2 linked regions of the Alicycliphilus denitrificans K601 genome follow. The protein of the gene in region 2 binds, or shares a complex with, the protein of the main gene of each other region. Links are inferred from orthologs where the notes say so. Each region holds a gene or a part of one and is shown on either strand. Other genes may lie near its edges. The genes, in order: xseA and ALIDE2_RS18700.

Region 1 (10,036 bases), 850 kb from region 2 along the record:
GCCGGGCGCGATGCCGATGCCGCCCACCTGCGCGGCCAGCGCGTCGGAGATGTAGTCGCCGTTGAGGTTGAGCGTGGCGATCACGCTGTACTCGGCCGGGCGCAGCAGGATCTGCTGCAGGAAGGCGTCGGCGATGCTGTCCTTGATGGTGATTTCCTTGCCCGTGCGCGGGTTCTTCAGGCGCATCCACGGGCCGCCGTCGATCGGCGTGGCGCCGAACTCCTCGGCCGCGAGCTCATAGCCCCAGTCGCGGAAGGCGCCTTCCGTGAACTTCATGATGTTGCCCTTGTGCACCAGGGTCACGCTGGGCTTGTCGTTGTCGATCGCATACTGGATGGCCTTGCGCACCAGGCGCTGCGTGCCTTCCCTGGACACGGGCTTGATGCCGATGCCGGAGGTTTCCGGAAAGCGGATCTTCTTGACGCCGAACTCGTCCTGCAGGATCTTGATGAGCTTCTTCGCCTTGTCGGACTGGGCCTCGAACTCGACGCCGGCATAGATGTCCTCCGAGTTCTCGCGGAAGATCACCATGTTGGTCTTGTGCGGCTCCTTGACCGGCGAGGGCACGCCCTTGAAATACTGCACGGGCCGCAGGCAGACGTAGAGATCCAGCTCCTGGCGCAGGGCCACGTTCAGCGAACGGATGCCGCCGCCCACCGGCGTGGTCAGCGGCCCCTTGATCGAGACCACGTAGTCGCGCACGGCGTGCAGGGTTTCCTCGGGCAGCCACACGTCGGGGCCATAGACGCGGGTGGATTTCTCGCCCGCATAGACCTCCATCCAGTGGATCTTGCGGCGGCCGCCATAGGCCTTGGCCACAGCCGCATCCACCACCTTGAGCATCACGGGCGTGATGTCCACGCCCGTGCCGTCGCCCTCGATGTAGGGGATGATGGGCTGGTCCGGCACGTTCAAGGACATGTCGGCTTGGACGGTGATCTTCTGGCCTTCGGCAGGCACCTTGATGTGCTGGTAGCTGGTCATGGAATGGGTCTCCGGTGGTTGTCGCCAGGCTGTTCCCGCTTATGTCCGGCCTGGCCGCAAAAGTCCAAAGATTCTAGGGCCTGTTCACCATGTCCCTCGCATATCCCTGTCAACGGCGGCAACGGCAGGCCGTTGAAGGGAGGCCATGCGCGGGTTTGCGCGTGGCGATCACCGACCCCTACAAGGAATTGGCATATATGAAAAAACTCCTAGCTGTCCTGACCGCCGGTATGTTCGCTGCAGGTGCATTCGCACAGGCTCCGGCTGCCCCCGCTGTTCCGGCCGCTCCAGCGGTAACCGCAGCGCCTGCCGCGGCCGCGCCAGCCCCCGAAGCCAAGGCTGCTGCCAAGAAGGCGACCAAGGCGCCCCACAAGAAGCACGCCAAAAAGCGCACCAAGAAGTCCGCGGCCTGAGCCCCCTTCCGGGGTCCTGGCCCGAAAACCCGCAAAATAGCTTCCTGTTTTGCGGGTTTTTTCTTGCCCGGATTCAAGCCCCGCTCCACTTCAGCCTTTGTTTCGCCCCATGAATATCTCGCCCCTGCGCTTGCCGCGCCCGACGCATCTTCTGGCCCTGGCCCTTGTCTGCACCGGAACATGGGCGCAGGTGGGCCCGCAGATGGATCTGCGGCGCGTGGAGATCACGGCGGGCATGCACCGCATTGACGCCCAGGTGGCTGCCTCGCCGCAGGAGCGCCAGATCGGCCTGATGTTCCGCCGCGACATGCCGCAGCACGAGGGGATGCTGTTCGTCTTCGAGCAGCCCGCCACGCAGTGCTTCTGGATGAAGAACACGCTGCTGCCGCTCACCGCCGCCTTCGTGGCCGATGACGGCACCATCGTGAACCTTGCCGACATGAAGCCCATGAGCGAGGACTCCCACTGCTCCGCCAGGCCCGTGCGCTTCGTGCTGGAGATGAACCAGGGCTGGTTCGCCAGGAAGGGACTGAAGGCGGGCAGCAGGTTGGCGGGCGAGCCCTTCAAGGCGGCGCGCCCATAGGCCGCGCTCCCCGCCCCCCAAAAAAGAAACCGGCCCATGGGCCGGTTTCTCTTGTGCGCCAAGCCGTTCTCAGGCGGCCAGCGAGGCGATGGCGGCGTTGAAGGTGGCGCTCGGGCGCATCACCGCGTCCAGCTTGGCGAGGTCGGGCTGGTAGTAGCCGCCGATGTCGGCCGGCTTGCCCTGCACGGCACGCAGTTCTTCGACGATCCTGGCCTCGTCAGCGGCCAGTTGCCTGGCCAGCGGAGCGAACCTGGCGGCCAGCGCGGCGTCCTCGGTCTGCGCTGCCAGTGCCTGGGCCCAGTACAGGGACAGGTAGAACTGGCTGCCGCGGTTGTCGATCTCGCCGACCTTGCGCGAGGGCGACTTGTTCTCGTCCAACAGCTTGCCCGTGGCTTGGTCCAGCGTCTTGGCCAGCAGCTTGGCGCTGGCGTTGCCGGTCTTCAGGCCCAGGTCTTCGAGCGACACGGCCAGCGCCAGGAACTCGCCCAGCGAATCCCAGCGCAGGTAGTTCTCCTCCACGAGCTGCTGCACGTGCTTGGGCGCGGAGCCGCCCGCGCCGGTCTCGTACATGCCGCCGCCGGCCATCAGGGGCACGATGGACAGCATCTTGGCGCTGGTGCCCAGTTCCATGATGGGGAACAGGTCGGTCAGGTAGTCGCGCAGGATGTTGCCGGTGACCGAGATGGTGTCCAGGCCGCGGGCGACGCGTTCGAGCGTGAAGCGCATGGCGCGCACCTGGCTCATGATCTGGATGTCCAGGCCCGCGGTGTCGTGGTCCTTGAGGTAAGCGTTGACCTTCTTGATGAGCTCGTTCTCGTGCGGGCGATAGGGATCGAGCCAGAACACGGCCGGCATGCCCGAGTTGCGCGCGCGCGTGACGGCGAGCTTGACCCAGTCGCGGATCGGCGCGTCCTTGACCTGGCACATGCGCCAGATGTCGCCCTGCTCCACGTTCTGCGAAAGCAGCACCTCGCCGGTGGCCAGGTCCACGATGTTGGCCACGCCGGCTTCCGCGATCTCGAAGGTCTTGTCGTGCGAGCCGTATTCCTCGGCCTTCTGCGCCATCAGGCCCACGTTGGGCACGGTGCCCATGGTGCGCGGGTCGAAGTTGCCGTGCCACTTGCAGAAGTTGATCATCTCCTGGTAGATGCGCGCGAAGGTGGACTCGGGCATCACGGCCTTGCAGTCGTAGGGCTTGCCGTCTGCGCCCCACATCTTGCCGCCGCCGCGGATCATGGCGGGCATCGAGGCATCGACGATCACGTCGTTGGGCGAGTGGAAGTTGGTGATGCCCTTGGCCGAATCGACCATGGCCAGCGCGGGGCGGTCCTCCTGGCAGGCGTGCAGGTCGCGGATGATCTCCTCGCGCTTGGACTCGGGCAGGACCTTGATCTTCTCGTACAGATCGACCATGCCGTTGTTGACGTTGATGCCCAGCTCGTCGAACAGCTTGCCGTGCTTCTCGAAGGCTTCCTTGTAGTAGATTTTCACGCAGTGGCCGAACACGATGGGGTGCGAAACCTTCATCATCGTGGCCTTGACGTGCAGCGAGAACAGGATGCCGGCCTCCTTGCAGTCGTCGAGCTCGCGCTCGTAGAACTCGCACAGCGCCTTCTTGCTCATGAACATCGAGTCGATGATCTCGCCGGCCTGCAGCGCGACCTTGGGCTTGAGCACGATGGCCTTGCCGCTGGCCGTGATGAGCTCCATCTTCACGTCGCGCGCCTTGTCCAGCGTCATCGACTTCTCGCCGTGATAGAAGTCGCCGTGGTGCATGTGCGAGACATGCGTCTGCGACCACTGCTTCCACTCGCCCATGGAGTGCGGGTGCTTCTTGGCGTAGTTCTTCACGGCGGCGGGCGCGCGGCGGTCGGAGTTGCCCTCGCGCAGCACGGGATTCACGGCCGAGCCCAGGCACTTGCCGTAGCGCGCCTTGATTTCCTTGTCCTGCTCGTTGGCGGGGTTCTCGGGGTAGTCGGGGATCTTGTAGCCCTTGGACTGCAGTTCCTTGATGGCTGCCATGAGCTGGCTCACCGAGGCGCTGATGTTGGGCAGCTTGATGATGTTGGCGTCGGGCTCCAGCGTCTTCTTGCCGAGCTCGGCCAGGGTGTTGGGCACGCGCTGCTCCTCGGTCAGATAGTCCGCGAACTCGCCCAGGATGCGGGCCGCCACCGAGATGTCGCTCTCGGCCACGTTGATACCAGCCACCGACGTGAAGCCGCGCACGATGGGCAGGAATGAGGCCGTTGCCAGGCGCGGCGCTTCATCGGTCAGGGTGTAGATGATGGTGGGTTGTTGGGTGCTCATCTCGTCTCTCAGGTAACAAAAACAGAGGTTTGTGCCGCCGATCGGCGGCCATGCGCGCGGTCATCCGATGTGACATGGCGGATTGTGCGCGAGTCGCCGCCGGAAAATCGTGCAATTTGCAATCGAATATCGTATTGCGAAAAATCATGGGGAAAACTGGCACTTTTTTTTGCAAGTCTTCTACAAGACTGTCGCCACGATTCCAAACATGCGAAAAGGGGCCCGGAGATCGCTCTCCGGGCCCCTGTGGGCAACTAGGCCTGACTCGGCCTGCGCGGTACGGCTTGGCCTCGCCGGGCTCAGGCGAAGTTGGCCTCGGCGAACTTCCAGTTCACCAGCTTGTCCAGGAAGGTCTCGACGAACTTGGGACGCAGGTTGCGGTAGTCGATGTAGTAGGCGTGCTCCCACACGTCCACCGTCAGCAGGGCCTTGTCGGCCGTGGTCAGGGGCGTGCCGGCGGCGCCGGTGTTGACGATGTCCACGCTGCCGTCGGCCTTCTTCACGAGCCACGTCCAGCCCGAGCCGAAGTTGCCCACGGCGCTCTTGACGAACGCTTCCTTGAAGGCGGCGTAGCTGCCCCACTTGGCGTTGATGGCCGCGGCCAGCGCGCCGCCGGGCTCGCCGCCGCCGTTGGGCGTCATGCAGTTCCAGAAGAAGGTGTGGTTCCAGATCTGGGCCGCGTTGTTGTAGATGCCGCCGGAGGACTTCTTGACGATCTCCTCGAGCGTCATGTTCTCGAACTCGGTGCCCTTCTGCAGATTGTTCAGGTTCACCACGTAGGCGTTGTGGTGCTTGCCGTGGTGGTATTCCAGCGTTTCCTGGCTGTAGTGGGGGGCGAGGGCGTCGATGGCGTAGGGCAGCGCAGGCAGTTTGTGTTCCATGGTCAAGTCCTTCGTGGGTCGTAGTAGGTAACGGGTCGCCGGCGCCATTGGCGCGGCGCGGCATCGGCCATTCTAGAAAGCAATGACGAACCCCGCTGTAGGCGAAGCGTGACTCCCGTCAACGCGTGCGGGATTGCCGCCGTCACAGGAGGCGGCGCTGCGCAACGGTGAGGTCCAGCTCGCCCTCGGCCAGCCGGGCGTGCACGGCGTCGCCCAGGCGCACCTGGGACGGCCGCAGCACGGCGCGGCCCTCGGCGTCGGTCAGCAAGGCGTAGCCGCGTTCGAGCACCAGCTGCGGGTTGAGCAGCTCCAGCCGCAGCGCAGCGCGCTCCAGGCGCTCGCCGCGCTGCGCCAGGCTGCGCCGCACGCCTTGCGGCAAACTGGCCTCCAGCGCTTGGCTGGCCTGCGCCATGCGCTGCATTTTCAGTAGTACTCCATGGCGCATGCGCTGGGCCAGAGCCGCCAGCCGCAGCCGCTGCTGGGCGACGAGGCCCGAGGGCCGTCCCAGGCGCTGGGACGCCTGGTCCAGCCGTTGGTGGCGCAGGTCGATCTGGCGCTGCGCGGCGTCCTGCAGCCGCCCGGCCAGCAAGTCAAGCGCGCCCAGCCAGACGGCGCGCGGCTCGCTCACCAGCTCGGCCGCGGCCGTGGGCGTGGGCGCGCGCAGGTCGGCGCAGAAGTCGGCGATGGTGAAGTCGGTCTCGTGCCCCACGCCGCTCACCAGGGGCACGGGGCTTTGCACGATGGTGCGGGCCACGCGCTCGTCGTTGAAGGCCCACAGGTCCTCGATGGAGCCGCCGCCGCGCACCAGCAGGATCACGTCGATGGGCGGCGGCGCCCCGGTTTTCGATGCCGGATCGCCCTCCATGGCGCTCCCAGCCTGCGCAAGCAGATACAGTTTCGATAGCGCATCGCAGATCGACGCGGGCGCCTGCGCGCCTTGCACCAGGGCCGGCACCAGCACCACCGGGATGTGCGGCACGCGCCGCGCGAGCGCCGTCACCACGTCGCGCAGGGCGGCCGCGCCCGGCGAGGTGACCAGGCCTATGCCGCGCGGCATGACGGGCAGCGGCCGCTTGCGCGCGCCGTCGAACAGGCCCTCGGCCTCCAGCTGGGCCTTCAGCCGCAGGAACTGCTCGAACAGCGCCCCCTGCCCCGCGCGCCGCAGGCCCTCGACGATGAGCTGCAGGTCGCCGCGCGCCTCGTACACGCCCAGGCGCCCGCGCACCTCCACCAGCTCGCCGTCGCGCGGCATGAAGTCCAGCAGGTCGGCCGCGCGGCGGAACATGGCGCAGCGGATCTGCCCCTGCCCGTCCTTGAGCGTGAAGTAGCAATGCCCGCTGGACGCGCGCGAGAAGCCCGTGATCTCGCCGCGCACAGCTATCGGGTTGAAGCGCGCCTGCAAAGTGTCAGCAATGGCGCGGCATAGCGCGCCAACTTCCCAGATACGCGGCGCCACGCCTGCCTGCGGGGGCTCAAACACAGGCCCCTCCGAGCCTGCAGGGCGCCGCGACGGCCGGACTAGTCCACAGAATCCGGCGAGCGGGGCGCATCCGGCAGGCACTGCCCATGACCCGCCGCAAACCACGCAGACACGTGCAACCCATTGATTCAGAACAATTTTTTGATGCGTAAATTTTCATCATTCCAAGCAAACCACGCATTGGCGCCGTCCAGAGCGGTCTGTGCATGTGGTTTCCCACAAAGTTATCCACAGAAAATGTGGGTCGAGCGCCGCTGGCGAAGAGGCGGCGGCGCTGCGGCGTTCGCCGGGCCCGCCGAAAAGCCGCCCGTGCAAGCTGCGCCATAATCCTGCGCTGCCTTCAACCGTGTGCGGAGTGAGAATTGCTGTCGATCATACAAGCCGCCGGCTGGCCCATCTGGCCCCTGATTGCGTGCTCCATCCTGGCGCTGGCGCTGGTGTTCGAGCGCTTCATGGCCCTGAAGACGGCCCGCGTCGCCCCGCCGAAGCTGCTCGACGAGGCCATCTCGGTGTCTTCGCGCGCCGTTCCCGCGCCCGACGTGGTGGCCCAGCTGGAGCAGAACTCCGCCCTGGGCGAGGTGCTGGCCAGCGGCCTGCGCGCCTTGAACGGCAACCCGCAGAGCAGCGAGGCAGACCTGCGCGCCGCCATGGAGGGCGCGGGGCGCAAAGTGGCCCACCGCCTGGAGAAATACCTCACGGCCCTGGCCACGATCGCCTCGGCCGCGCCGCTGCTGGGCCTCTTGGGCACGGTGATCGGCATGATCGAGATCTTCGGCTCGCAGGCCGGCACGGGCGCCGTGGGCGCCACCGGCGGCGGCAACCCGGCGCAGCTGGCGCACGGCATCTCCATCGCCCTGTACAACACGGCCTTCGGCCTGATCATCGCCATTCCCACGCTGATCTTCTGGCGCTACTTCAGGAGCCGCGTGGACGCCTACCTGCTGACGCTGGAGCTCGCCTCCGAGCAGTTCGTGCGCCACATCAGCCGCCTGCGCAAGTAACCCCGCCATGAACTTCCGCCCCCGCCAGAAGGAAGAGCCGGAGATCAACCTGATCCCGTTCATCGACGTGCTGCTGGTGATCCTGATCTTCCTGATGCTGTCCACCACCTACAGCAAGTTCACCGCGCTGCAGCTGACCCTGCCCGTGGCGGACGCGCAGCAGCTGCGCGACCATCCCCGGGAAGTCATCGTCTCGGTGGCCGCCGACGGGCGCTACGCCGTCAACAAGAGCACGCTGGAAGGCAAGCGCGTCGAGCAGGTGGCGCAGGCGCTCACCGAGGCCGCCACCGCGGGCCGCGACAGCGTGGTCATCATCAGCGCCGACGCCGCCGCGCCGCACCAGTCCGTGGTCACGGTGATGGAGGCCGCGCGCCGCGTGGGCCTGTCGCAGATCACCTTCGCCACCCAGTCGTCGGCCACGGCCGGCAAGTGAACCAATGGCCGACCACGCCGCGCGGCTGCGCCAGGCCTGGCGGCGCCGCGGCCCGCTGGCCATGGCGCTGTGGCCGCTGTCCCTGCTGTACGGCACGCTCACGGCGCTGCGCCGCGCGCTCTACCGCGCCCGGCTGCTGCGCAGCGAACGCCTGCCCGTGCCGGTCATCGTGGTCGGTAACGTCATCGCGGGCGGCGCCGGCAAGACCCCCGTGACCCTGGCCGTGGTGCGCCACCTGCGGGCTGCGGGCTGGCGCCCGGGCGTCATCTCGCGCGGCTACGGGCGCGCCACCGGTGATTGCCGCGAGGTGCTGCCCACGGCCAGCGCCGCCGAGGCGGGCGACGAGCCGCTGCTGATCGCGCGCGCGGCCGGCGTGCCGGTCTTCGTGGCACGCCGGCGCGCGGACGCCGGCCGCGCGCTGCTGGTCGCCCACCCCGCCACAGACATCATCGTCTGCGACGACGGCCTGCAGCACCTGGCGCTGGCGCGCGACGTGGAGGTCTGCGTCTTCAACGACGAAGGCGTGGGCAACGGCTGGCTGCTGCCCGCCGGCCCCCTGCGCGAGCCCTGGCCGCGCGCCGTCGATCTCGTGCTGCACGCCGGCCCCGCGCCCGGCGGGCCCGCGCCGCAGTTCGCGCTGTCGCGCGCCCTGGCGGACCACGCCGTGGACGCCGCGGGCCGGCAGGTGCCGCTGGCGCAGCTGCAGGGCGAGCCCCTGCACGCGCTGGCCGCCATCGCCAGGCCGCAGGACTTCTTTGCCCTGCTGCACGCCAAAGGGCTGAGACCCGCCACCGAAGAGGCGCTGCCCGACCACTACGATTTTTCTAGCTGGAAGTGCCCGCCAGACAAGCACTTGAGGCTGATTTGTACCGAAAAGGACGCCGTCAAGCTCTGGCCCGCGCATCCCGACGCGCTGGCCGTGCCGCTGCGCCTGTCCATCGCCCCCGCCTTCTTCGGCGCACTGGACGCGCGCCTGGCCTCGCTATCATCGCCACCCCATTGAGAGGAGCACCGCCATGGACCCCAAACTGCTTGAACTGCTGGTCTGCCCCGTCACCAAGGGCCCGCTGACCTACGACCGCGAGCGCCAGGAGCTCGTCTCGCGCAGCGCGCGCCTGGCCTACCCCGTGCGCGACGGCATCCCCGTGCTGCTGGAGAACGAGGCCCGCACGCTCACCGACGAGGAGCTGGAGCAGTGAGCGCCGCCGCGCCGTTCACGGTGCTGATCCCGGCGCGCCTGGCCTCCACGCGCCTGCCCGACAAGCCGCTGGCCGACATCGCCGGCCTGCCCATGGTGGTGCACGTGGCGCGCCGCGCCGCGCAAAGCGGCGCCCGGCGCTGCGTGGTCGCGGCCGACGACGCGCGCATCATCGACGCCTGCCTGGCGCACGGCGTGCAGGCCCTGCTGACGCGCGCCGACCACGCGAGCGGCAGCGACCGCCTGGCCGAGGCCTGCGCGCTGCTCGGCCTTGCGGGCGACGACATCGTGGTCAACGTGCAGGGCGACGAGCCGCTCATCGACCCGCGTCTCATCGACGCCGTGGCCGCGCTGCTGCACGCGCGCGCCGACGCCAGCATGGGCACGGCCGCCCACGCCATGGAAAGCGCCGCCGACTTCGCCAACCCCAACGTGGTGAAGGTGGTGCTGGACGCGCAGGGCCTGGCGCACTACTTCAGCCGCGCCCCCATCCCCCATGCGCGCGACCACGCCGCCGGCAGCGCTTGGTGGCGGCAGGGCCGGGGCGTGCCCGCGGGCTTCGCGCCGCTGCGCCACATCGGCATCTACAGCTACCGCGCGGGCTTCCTGCGCCGCTTCCCGGAGCTGCCGCCCGCGCCCACGGAGCAGATCGAGGCGCTGGAGCAGCTGCGCGCGCTGTGGCACGGCCACCGCATTGCCGTGCACGTGGCCGCCAGCGCCCCCGGCGCGGGCGTGGACACGCCGGAGGACCTGGAA
Region 2 (10,095 bases):
GCCGGCCACGGCGCGGCGGGCGATGGCGACGGCCTGGTGTCGCTGCACCTGAGCGAGATGGCAGCCGACACGCTTGCCCCGCAGCCGGAGGCGGGCGGCGATGCGCCCACCGGGCTGCGGCAGGCCATTCTCGACGTGCTGGGGCGCGGCGGCGCCTTCTTCGCGCGCCAGATCGCCCAGCATGTGGACGCCGATCCCGCGCAGCTGCATGCCGCGCTCTGGCAGTTGGCCTGGAGCGGCTACGTCACCAGCGACGGCTGGCAGCCCTTGCGCGCGTTGACGTCCCCGCACGGATCGCGCCGCGCCGAGACCATGCGCCCACAGCGCCGCTCGTGGCGCATGCGAGGCCGGCCGCAGCCACCGGATGCGCCGGAACATGCGGGCCATTCGGGCATTGCGCTGGGAGACCTCACGCTCGCGGGCCGCTGGTCCCTCGTGCAGCGCCCTGCATCCAGCGATACCGAGCGCGCCTTCGCGCTGGCCGAGGGCCTGCTCGACCGCCACGGCATCGTCACGCGCTCCGCCGTCATGGCGGAGAACGTGCCGGGCGGACTGCCGGCATTGCGGCCCGTGCTGCACGCCATGGAGGACGCGGGCCGCGTGCTGCGGGGCAGGTTCGTGGACGGCCTGGGCGCGGCCCAGTTCGCCGACAAGGCGGCCATCGAGCGGCTGCGCGAGTTGACGCAGCTGCAGACAGCTCAGCCGCTGGCCGTCGCGCTTTCGGTGCTGGACCCGGCCAACCCGTTCGGCGCGGCCCTCGCCTGGCCCGCGCACCGCCTGGGCATACGCCCCCAGCGGCGCAGCGGCGGCATCGTCGTGCTCTGCGGCGGCAGGCTGGCGCTCTACCTCACGCCGGGCAGGCGCCAGTTGCTGACCTGGCTGGACGCCGAGCGCGCGGACGAGCGCACGGCGCTCGCGCATGCGCTGCAGGCGCTGGTCCACGCGCTGGAGCGCGAGAAGCGCGGCCGCTTCACCATCGAAACCGTCGACGAACAGCCGGTCGGCAGGTACCCGCTGCTCGGGCTGCTGCGCGAGGCGGGCTTTTCCCGCGTGCCCAAGGGGCTCAGCTGGTACGGGTGACTTCCGCAGAAACGAAAAACCGCGGCCGGGGCCGCGGTTCTTCCATGGGCGGCAGGCACGGTGCCCGCCAGGATGGACCTCAGATCTTCACGGAAGCCATGGTCTGCAGGAACGGCAGCTCGGAGATGCGGCTCCACAGAATCTGGTCGCGCTGGAAGGCGCGCAGGTCCTCGTAGATCTTCTTGAAGGCGGGCTCCTTGGCGCTGTGCTCGGCATAGACCTCCTGCGCGGCCTTGAAGCCGGCCTCGACGACGGCCTTCGGGAACGGCTTGAGCTGGGTGCCCGAGCCGACCATGCGCTTGAGCGAGACCGGGTTGAGCATCAGGTACTTGGAAGTGCCGTCCTGGTTGGCCACGGCGGCGGCCGCCTTGACGATGGCCTGGTTCTCGGGCGACAGCTTGGCCAGCGCCTTGTTGTTGACGAAGAACTCCAGGTCGGCGCCGCCTTCCCACCAGGCGCCGTAGTAGTAGTACTTGGCGACCTTGTTGTAGCCCAGCTTCTCGTCATCGTAGGGACCGACGAACTCCACCGCGTCCAGCGTGCCCTTCTCCAGCGCCTGGTACACCTCGCCGGCGGGCATGTTCTGCGCCACCACGCCCAGCTTGGCCATGGATTCGCCGAACACGCCGCCGCCCAGGCGCATCTTCAGGCCCTTGAAGTCCGCGGGTGACTTGATCTCCTTGCGGTACCAGCCGCCCATCTGCGTGCCGGTGTTGAGCGCGCTGAGCGTCTGGAAGTTGTACTTGGCGAACAGCTCATTGAGCAGCTTGCGGCCGTTGCCGTGCTCCTTCCAGGCCTGGTTCTGGCCAGCGGTCAGGCCGAACGGCACGGCACAGCTGAAGGCGAAGGCCGGGTCCTTGCCGGTGTAGTAGTAGGCCGCCGTCAGCCCCATCTCGATGGTGTCCTCGGACAGCGCATCGACGATGCCGAACGCGGGCATCAGCTCGCCGGCCGCGTGCACCGAAACCTCGAACTTGCCGCCCGAGAGCGCCTTGACGGTCTCGGCGAACTTCACGCCCGCGCCGTGCAGGGTTTCCAGCGACTTCGGGAACGAGGTGGCCATGCGCCAGCGCACTGCCGCCTGGGCATGCACGGCCGGAGCCACACCGGCAGCCAGCACACCAGCCAAGCCCGCATTTTTGATGAGAGAGCGACGATCCATGAGTGATATCTCCAATGTTTGATCCGCAGACGAAACTCCGGCAGGCGGCGCAGCGCGGCACTGCCCCTAGAGCCGTCCAAGTGTAATTAGTTATTGCAGCCTGGATACCGACCGAGGGTATCCACCCTCATGCCACGGCGCGCGACGGCACGGCCGCCGGCCTGGCGCAGAAACGCTGCGCGATGGCGCGCTCCATGCCTTCGGCGTCCAGGCCCTGCAGGGCCAGCAGCCTGGCGGGGTCGCCATGCTCGATGAATGCATCGGGCAGGCCCAGCTGCAGCAACGGGCGCAGCACGCCCGCGGCGTTGAGCGCCTCGCCCACCGCGCTGCCCGCGCCGCCCATGATGCAGCCCTCCTCCACGGTGACCAGGGCCTCGTGCTCGGCCGCCACGCGCAGCAGCAGCTCGGTGTCCAGCGGCTTGGCCCAGCGCATGTTGACCACCGTGGCGTCGAGCTTCTCGGCCGCCTGCAGCGCCGGGTACAGCAGCGTGCCGAAGGCCAGGATGGCGATGCGCCGGCCCTGGCGGCGCACCTCGCCCTTGCCGAAGGGCAGGCCCTCCAGGCCGGCCAGCGGCGCCACGCCCACGCCGGCGCCGCGCGGGTAGCGCACGGCCACGGGGTGATCCTGCTCGTAGGCGGTGGTGAGCAGCTGGCGGCACTCGCGCTCGTCGGCGGGGCAGGCCATGCTCATGTGGGGGATGCAGCGCACGAAGGCGATGTCGTAAGCGCCCGCGTGCGTGGCGCCGTCCGCGCCCACGAGGCCCGCGCGGTCGAGCGCGAAGACCACGGGCAGGTTCTGCAGCGCCACGTCGTGGATGAGCTGGTCGTAAGCGCGCTGCAGGAAGGTCGAGTAGATGGCCACGACGGGCTTCACGCCCTCGCAGGCCATGCCCGCGGCGAAGGTCACGGCATGCTGCTCGGCAATGCCCACGTCGTAGTAGCGGCCGGGGAAGCGCTGGTGGAACTCCACCATGCCCGAGCCCTCGCGCATGGCCGGCGTGATGCCCACGAGGCGCTGGTCCTTGGCGGCCATGTCGCACAGCCATTGGCCGAAGACCTGGGTGAAGGTCTGCTTCGGCGGCGTGGCGGGCTTGACCAGGCCCACGCGCGGGTCGAACTTGCCGGGGCCGTGGTAGGCCACGGGGTCGGCCTCGGCGAGCTTGTAGCCCTGGCCCTTCTTGGTGACCACGTGCAGGAACTGCGGGCCCTTGAGGCTCCTGATGTTCTCCAGCGTGGGGATGAGCGAGTCGAGGTCGTGCCCGTCGATGGGGCCGATGTAGTTGAAGCCGAACTTCTCGAACAGCGTGGCCGGCACCACCATGCCCTTGGCCTGCTGCTCCAGGCGCTTGGCGAGTTCGAGCAGCGGCGGCGCGTTCCTGAGCACGCTCTTGCCCACGTCGCGCGCCTTGGCGTAGAACTGGCCGCTCATGAGCTGCGCGAGGTAGCGGTTGAGCGCACCCACGGGCGGGCTGATGCTCATGTCGTTGTCGTTGAGGATGACGAGCAGGTCGGCGTCTGCCACGCCCGCGTTGTTGAGCGCCTCGAAGGCCATGCCGGCCGTCATCGCGCCGTCGCCGATCACGGCGATCGCGCGGCGGTCCTCGCCCTTCTGCTTGGCCGCCAGCGCCATGCCCAGCGCGGCCGAGATGCTGGTGGACGAGTGCGCCGTGCCGAAGGTGTCGTACTCGCTCTCGGCGCGCTGCGGGAAGCCCGACAGGCCGCCGAGCTGGCGCAGCGTGCCCATGCGCTCGCGCCGGCCGGTGAGGATCTTGTGCGGGTAGGTCTGGTGGCCCACGTCCCACACCAGGCGGTCGCGCGGCGTGTCGAACACGGCGTGCAACGCCACGGTGAGCTCCACCGTGCCCAGGTTGGACGACAGGTGGCCACCGGTCTTGGAGACGCTCTCCAGCACGAAGGCGCGCAGCTCGCCAGCCAGGCTCTTGAGCTCGGCGCGCGACAGCCGGCGCAGGTCGGCCGGGTCGTTCACGCGTTCGAGCAGCGGGTAGTTGGTCGTGGACATATGCTCTTTTTTTCCTAGCTACCAGCGCTTGATGAGTAAGCGCTGGTAGCCAATTTGGCTTAAAAAATGGCCTTTCAGTGCGAACGGCGCACCACCATGTCGGCCAGCTCCGCCAGCGCGCGCGTATCCGCAAGGCCGCTCGCGGCCAGCGCGGCATGCGCCTCGGCCCGCAGCGCCTCGGCATGGTCGCGGGCGGCGTCCAGCCCCATCAGCGAGACGTAGGTGGGCTTGTCGCTGGCGGCATCCTTGCCTGCGGTCTTGCCCAGCGTGGCGGAGTCCTGCGTCACGTCCAGCACGTCGTCGACCACCTGGAACGCGAGGCCTATGGCCGCACCATACTGCGCCAGCGCCTGCTCGGCCACCCTGGCGGGCTCGCCGCAGGCCGCGCCCATGACCACGCTGGCGCGCAGCAGCGCCCCGGTCTTGAGGCGGTGCATGTGGCGCAGCTGGTCCTGCGTGAGCTGTTGGCCCACGCTGGCCAGGTCTATGGCCTGGCCGCCGGCCATGCCGTCGGCCCCCGCGGCCTGGGCCAGCAGGCGGCACAGGCGGGCCTGCATGGCGGGGGGCACACCGTCCTCCGGCGTCAGCAGCTCGAAGGCCAGGGCCTGCAGCGCGTCGCCGGCCAGCAGCGCCTGCGCCTGGCCGAAGCGCACGTGCACCGTGGGCTTGCCGCGGCGCAGCACGTCGTTGTCCATGCAGGGCATATCGTCGTGCACGAGCGAGTAGGCGTGGATCAGCTCCACCGCGCAGGCGGCGCGCAGCGCGGCCTGGCCCAGCCCACCCACGGCCTCGCAGGCCGCCAGCACCAGCAGCGGGCGCAGGCGCTTGCCGCCGTCGAGCACCGCGTAGCGCATTGCGGCGCCCAGGCCCGCGGGCGCGTCCGCCCGCACCCAGAGCGACAGCCCCGCCTCGACCTGCGCGAGCTGTCCGCGCATCCAGCGGGCGAAGTCGTAGTCCGAGGTAGGCATCACTCCTGCGTCCATGGCTGCAGCGCCCCCTCGTCCAGCACCTTGATCTGGTCCTGCACGGCCTCCAGGCGCGCGCGGCAGAAGTTCAGCAGCGCCGCGCCGCGCTGGTAGCCCGCCAGCATCTGCTCCAGCGGCAGCTGCCCCGACTCGATGCGGGCCACGAGCTGCTCGAGCTCCTCCAGCGCGGCTTCGTAGCTCGCGGGATCGGGCTGTGGTGCGGGTGCGGCGGGGGCCTTGGGCATGGGATGGTGGGGCGCCTTGCGCCAAGTGGAAACGGGCAATTTTAGGCGCTGCTCCACAAACACGCGGGTGGCGCGCCCCCGGACCGCGGACCCGGGGACGCATGGCGGGCCCGCCCAATACCAGTACGGGCGCCGCGGAAATAACCCCACCGCCTATAATCCCATTCCTTCGATACGAACCGGCTATGGAGTCTTTCCCTGGGCCGGTTTCGTTTTTTCTATTGTCCGTGCGCACGCGCACCCTCCCTGTGGGGAGTCTTTAGGTCAGGTCACCCATGTCTGATTTAAGTCTTCGACTGCAGCAGGCCGCAAGCCAACTACCAGTTTCCAGCTATTTCGACGAGGCGCTCCTGCAGCGCGAACTGGAGACCATCTTCCGGCAGGGCCCCCGCTATGTCGGGCACGCGCTGAGCGTGCCCGAGATCGGGGACTACTACGCCCTGCCCCAGGAGAGCGAGGGCCGCGCGCTGGTGCGGGGCGCCAATGGCCGGGTGGAGCTGGTCTCCAACGTCTGCCGCCACCGCCAGGCGGTGATGCTCAAGGGCCGCGGCAACCTGCAGGCCCAGGGCAAGGGCCATGCGGGCGGCAACATCGTGTGCCCCATCCACCGCTGGACCTATTCCAGCAGCGGCGAGCTGCTGGGCGCGCCGCATTTCGCGCACGACCCCTGCCTGAACCTGAACAACTACCAGCTGCGCGAGTGGAACGGCCTGCTGTTCGAGGACAACGGCCGCGACATCGCCGCGGACCTGGCCGGCATGGGCCCGCAGCACGACCTGTCGTTCGAGGGCTACGTGCTCGACCACGTGGAACTGCACGAGTGCAGCTACAACTGGAAGACCTTCATCGAGGTCTACCTGGAGGACTACCACGTCGGCCCGTTCCACCCCGGCCTGGGCAACTTCGTCACCTGCGACGACCTGCGCTGGGAGTTCGCCAGGGAGTATTCCGTGCAGACCGTGGGCGTGGCGCCCACGTTCGGCAAGCCGGGCTCGGACGTCTACAGGAAGTGGCACGAGGTGCTGCTCAAGTACCAGGGCGGCAAGCTGCCCGAGCGCGGCGCCATCTGGCTGACCTACTACCCGCACATCATGGTGGAGTGGTACCCGCACGTCCTCACCGTCTCCACGCTGCACCCCATCTGCGTGGACAGGACGCTGAACATGGTGGAGTTCTACTACCCCGAGGAGATCGTGGCCTTCGAGCGCGAGTTCGTCGAGGCCCAGCGCGCCGCCTACATGGAGACCTGCATCGAGGACGACGAGATCGCCGAGCGCATGGACGCGGGCCGCAAGGCCCTGATGCAGCGCGGCGACAACGAGGTCGGCCCCTACCAGAGCCCCATGGAGGACGGCATGCAGCACTTCCACGAGTGGTACCGCGAGCGGCTGGGCGACGCCGTGCCCAAGGCCTGAGCGACGCCCACGTCATTTGCTACCATAAAAATAGCTGCTGGCGCTTGTCACATAGGCGCCAGCAGCTTTTTCCGCATAAGAACCAAGGTTTCCATGCAAGCGCTCTGGATGGTATTGGCGGCGTTCCTGTTCGCCAGCATGGGGGTGTGCGTCAAATTCGCCTCGGCGTACTTCAATTCGGCCGAGATGGTGTTCTACCGCGGCATCATCGGCATGGCCGTGCTCTGGTGGCTCGCGCGCTCGCAGCAAGTGGCGCTGGCGACGCGCTACCCCGGCATGCACGCCTGGCGCAGCCTGATCGGCGTCCTCTCCATCAGCGCATGGTTCTATGCGATCGCCCACCTGCCGCTGGGCACGTCGATGACGCTCAACTACATGAGCAGCGTGTGGGTCGCGGCCTTCATCGTGGGCGGCGCGCTGTTCACGTGGCGCCCCTCCAGCCGCCAGCCGCGCCCGCCGCTGCAGGTGCCGCTGCTGCTGACGGTGCTGACGGGCTTCGCGGGCGTGGTGCTGATGCTGCGGCCCAGCCTGGGCGACAGCCAGGGCTTCGCCGCGCTGATCGGCCTGGGCTCGGGCCTGGGTGCGGCCCTCGCCTACATGCAGGTGGTGGCGCTCTCGCGCCTGGGCGAGCCCGAGACGCGCACGGTGTTCTACTTCGCCACCGGATCGGCCGTGGCGGGCGCGGCGGCCATGGCCGTCACGGGCATGTCCTCCTGGCCCGGCTGGCCCGCGCTGTGGCTGCTGCCGCTGGGCATGCTGGCGGCGCTGGGGCAGCTGTGCATGACGCGCGCCTACTCGCGCGCCCTCACGCCGCGCGGCACGCTGGTGGTGGCCAACCTGCAGTACTCGGGCATCGTCTTCGCCGGCATCTACGGCGTGCTGCTGTTCGGCGACCAGCTGCCGCTGGCGGCCTGGGCCGGCATGGCGATCATCGTCGCCAGCGGCATCGCGGCGACCGTGCTGCGCACCCAGGCGGCGCCGGACACGCCGGCGGAAGAACACTAGGTTCCGCCTAGGGCCACAATGAAGGCTTCGACATTCCTCGACGAAGCACTTCCATGCCATTCACCACGCTGATCTCCGTTTCCGAACTGCAGGCCCTCGTGCGCAGCAGCCAGCCGCTGATGGTGTTCGACTGCAGCTTCGACCTGGCGCAGCCCTCGCTGGGTGCCGCGCAGTACCGCGAGGCCCACCTCCCCGGCGCACTGCACACCGACCTCGACAAGAACCTGAGCGCCCGGCACGGCGCACCCGGGCACGGCGGCACGCTCACCGCCTCGGCGGCCGACGAGCCCGCCTCGGGCGGGCGCCACCCACTGCCAGGCCGCGAGCGCTTCGCCACCTGGCTCTCCAGCATCGGCTTCTCCAACGACATGCAAGCCGTGGTCTACGACCGCAACGGCGCCAACTACTGCGGGCGCCTGTGGTGGATGCTCAAGTGGGCGGGCCACGACGCCGTGGCCGTGCTCGACGGCGGCCTGCAGGCCTGGCAGGCAGCGGGCGGCAAGCTGGCCAGCGGCGAAGGGCCCGCGCGCTTCCAGTCCAACTTCGAGCTGCGCGCGCCGCTGCGCCGCCTGGTGGGCGTGCAGGAGGTGCTGGAACACCTGGGCCGGCCGCACCAGACCCTGGTCGACGCGCGCGCCACGCCGCGCTTTCGCGGCGAGGTCGAGCCGCTGGACCCCGTGGCGGGCCACATCCCCGGCGCGCTCAACCGCCCCTTCGGCCTGAACCTGGGGCCCGACGGCTGCTTCAAGAGCCCCGGGCAGCTGCGCGCCGAATTCCAGGATCTGCTGGGCGGACGCCCGCCAGCCAGCGTGGTGCACCAGTGCGGCAGCGGCGTGAGCGCCGTGCCCAACCTGCTGGCCATGGAGATCGCCGGCCTGGGGCCGACGGCCCTGTTCGCGGGCAGCTGGAGCGAGTGGTGCAGCGATCCGGCCCGGCCCGTGGAGCGCGGCTGAAGCGCATCAACGGAAAGCCCGGGGGCCTTGCCGATCACCGGGGCTTGCAGCTTCGCTGCGCCGCGATCAGTGGCCGCAACGCCTGAATCCGGCGCAACGCAGGCCAGCAGACGCCGCGCAAGGGCCGCCCCGCCGCGCTGGCGTCGTCCCCCTTCCCGGCGCCAGCCGAGAGAAGGGGGAAGCCGCGTAGCGGCTCAGGGGGTTGTCACACATTCGTGATCGAGATCGCGCGCGTGTTCAGGCAGGCCTCCAGCGCCTCCGGCCCGCCCTCCGAGCCGTAGCCCGAGTCCTTGATGCCGCCGAACGGCAGCTCAGCCGAGGGTGTGGCAGGCTGGTTGATCCACAGCATGCCCACCTCCACGCGCTGCGAGAGCAGGTGCGCGTTCTTGAGCGAGCGCGTGAACGCGTAGCCCGCCAGGCCGTAGGGCAGGCGGTTGGATTCGGCGATGGCGTCCTCCAGCTTGGTGAAGCCGCGCACCGAGGCCACGGGACCGAAGGGCTCCTCGTTGAAGATGCGCGCGCTCGTGGGCACGTTGTCGAGCACCGTGGGCGCGAAGAAGTTGCCCACCTCGCCGATGCGCTCGCCGCCGGCGCGCACGGTGGCGCCGCGCTGGACGGCGTCGCCCAGCAGCTCCTTCATGGCGGCCACGCGGCGCGGGTTGGCCAGCGGGCCCATCTGCGTGCCCTTGGCCAGGCCGTCGCCCACCTTCAGGCCCTGGGCGTGGCGCGCGAGCGCGGCCACGAAGTCGGCGCGCACGTCCTCGTGCACCAGGAAGCGCGTGGGCGCGATGCACACCTGGCCGGCGTTGCGGAACTTGGCGCCGCCCGCGGCCTTGACTGCCAGCTCGATGTCCGCGTCCTCGCAGACGATCACCGGCGCGTGGCCGCCCAGCTCCATGGTCACGCGCTTCATGTGCTGGCCGGCCAGGCCCGCGAGCATCTTGCCCACGGGCGTGGAGCCGGTGAACGTGACCTTGCGCACGATGGGGTGCGGGATCAGATAGTTGGAGATTTCGGCCGGGTTGCCGTAGACCAGGCCCACTACGCCGGCGGGCAGGCCCGCGTCGGCGAACGCGCGGATCAACTCGGCGGGGCTGGCCGGCGTTTCCTCGGGCGCCTTGACGAGCACCGAGCAGCCCGCGGCCAGCGCTGCGCCCAGCTTGCGCACCACCTGGTTGATAGGGAAGTTCCAGGGCGTGAACGCGGCCACCACGCCCACGGGGTCCTTCACCACCATCTGGCGCACGGCC

What was found.
Region 1: the proteins of ALIDE2_RS18700 (region 2) and xseA are in contact, whole or in part, in a cryo-EM structure (PDB 8TXR), measured with the Escherichia coli proteins. The link is inferred for Alicycliphilus denitrificans K601 from one-to-one orthologs.

What each region holds. Positions count from the first base shown.
Region 1 is NC_015422.1:3,068,817-3,078,852, forward strand. The notes cover bases 4,480-7,362. They hold xseA (exodeoxyribonuclease VII large subunit), read right to left. Parts: upstream 6,649-7,362; coding sequence 5,311-6,648; downstream 4,480-5,310. Other genes in these bases: ALIDE2_RS14610 (Fe-Mn family superoxide dismutase), read right to left, coding at 4,587-5,168; ALIDE2_RS14620 (MotA/TolQ/ExbB proton channel family protein), read left to right, coding at 7,011-7,362. Also shown: icd (NADP-dependent isocitrate dehydrogenase), read right to left, coding at 1-984; ALIDE2_RS24515 (hypothetical protein), read left to right, coding at 1,146-1,397; ALIDE2_RS14600 (DUF192 domain-containing protein), read left to right, coding at 1,507-1,980; ALIDE2_RS14605 (NADP-dependent isocitrate dehydrogenase), read right to left, coding at 2,050-4,287; more of ALIDE2_RS14620, read left to right, coding at 7,363-7,649; ALIDE2_RS14625 (ExbD/TolR family protein), read left to right, coding at 7,657-8,082; lpxK (tetraacyldisaccharide 4'-kinase), read left to right, coding at 8,087-9,085; ALIDE2_RS14635 (Trm112 family protein), read left to right, coding at 9,099-9,281; kdsB (3-deoxy-manno-octulosonate cytidylyltransferase), read left to right, coding at 9,278-10,036. UniProt on the Escherichia coli protein: Bidirectionally degrades single-stranded DNA into large acid-insoluble oligonucleotides, which are then degraded further into small acid-soluble oligonucleotides.
Region 2 is NC_015422.1:3,920,826-3,930,920, forward strand. Bases 3,852-6,793 are described here. They hold ALIDE2_RS18700 (exodeoxyribonuclease VII small subunit), read right to left. Parts: upstream 5,473-6,793; coding sequence 5,230-5,472; downstream 3,852-5,229. Other genes in these bases: dxs (1-deoxy-D-xylulose-5-phosphate synthase), read right to left, coding at 3,852-4,262; ALIDE2_RS18695 (polyprenyl synthetase family protein), read right to left, coding at 4,337-5,230; ALIDE2_RS18705 (aromatic ring-hydroxylating oxygenase subunit alpha), read left to right, coding at 5,748-6,793. In the rest of the region: ALIDE2_RS18680 (ATP-dependent helicase), read left to right, coding at 1-1,080; ALIDE2_RS18685 (TRAP transporter substrate-binding protein), read right to left, coding at 1,160-2,242; more of dxs, read right to left, coding at 2,370-3,851; more of ALIDE2_RS18705, read left to right, coding at 6,794-6,887; ALIDE2_RS18710 (DMT family transporter), read left to right, coding at 6,981-7,892; ALIDE2_RS18715 (sulfurtransferase), read left to right, coding at 7,946-8,845; ALIDE2_RS18720 (NAD-dependent succinate-semialdehyde dehydrogenase), read right to left, coding at 9,051-10,095. UniProt on the Escherichia coli protein: Bidirectionally degrades single-stranded DNA into large acid-insoluble oligonucleotides, which are then degraded further into small acid-soluble oligonucleotides.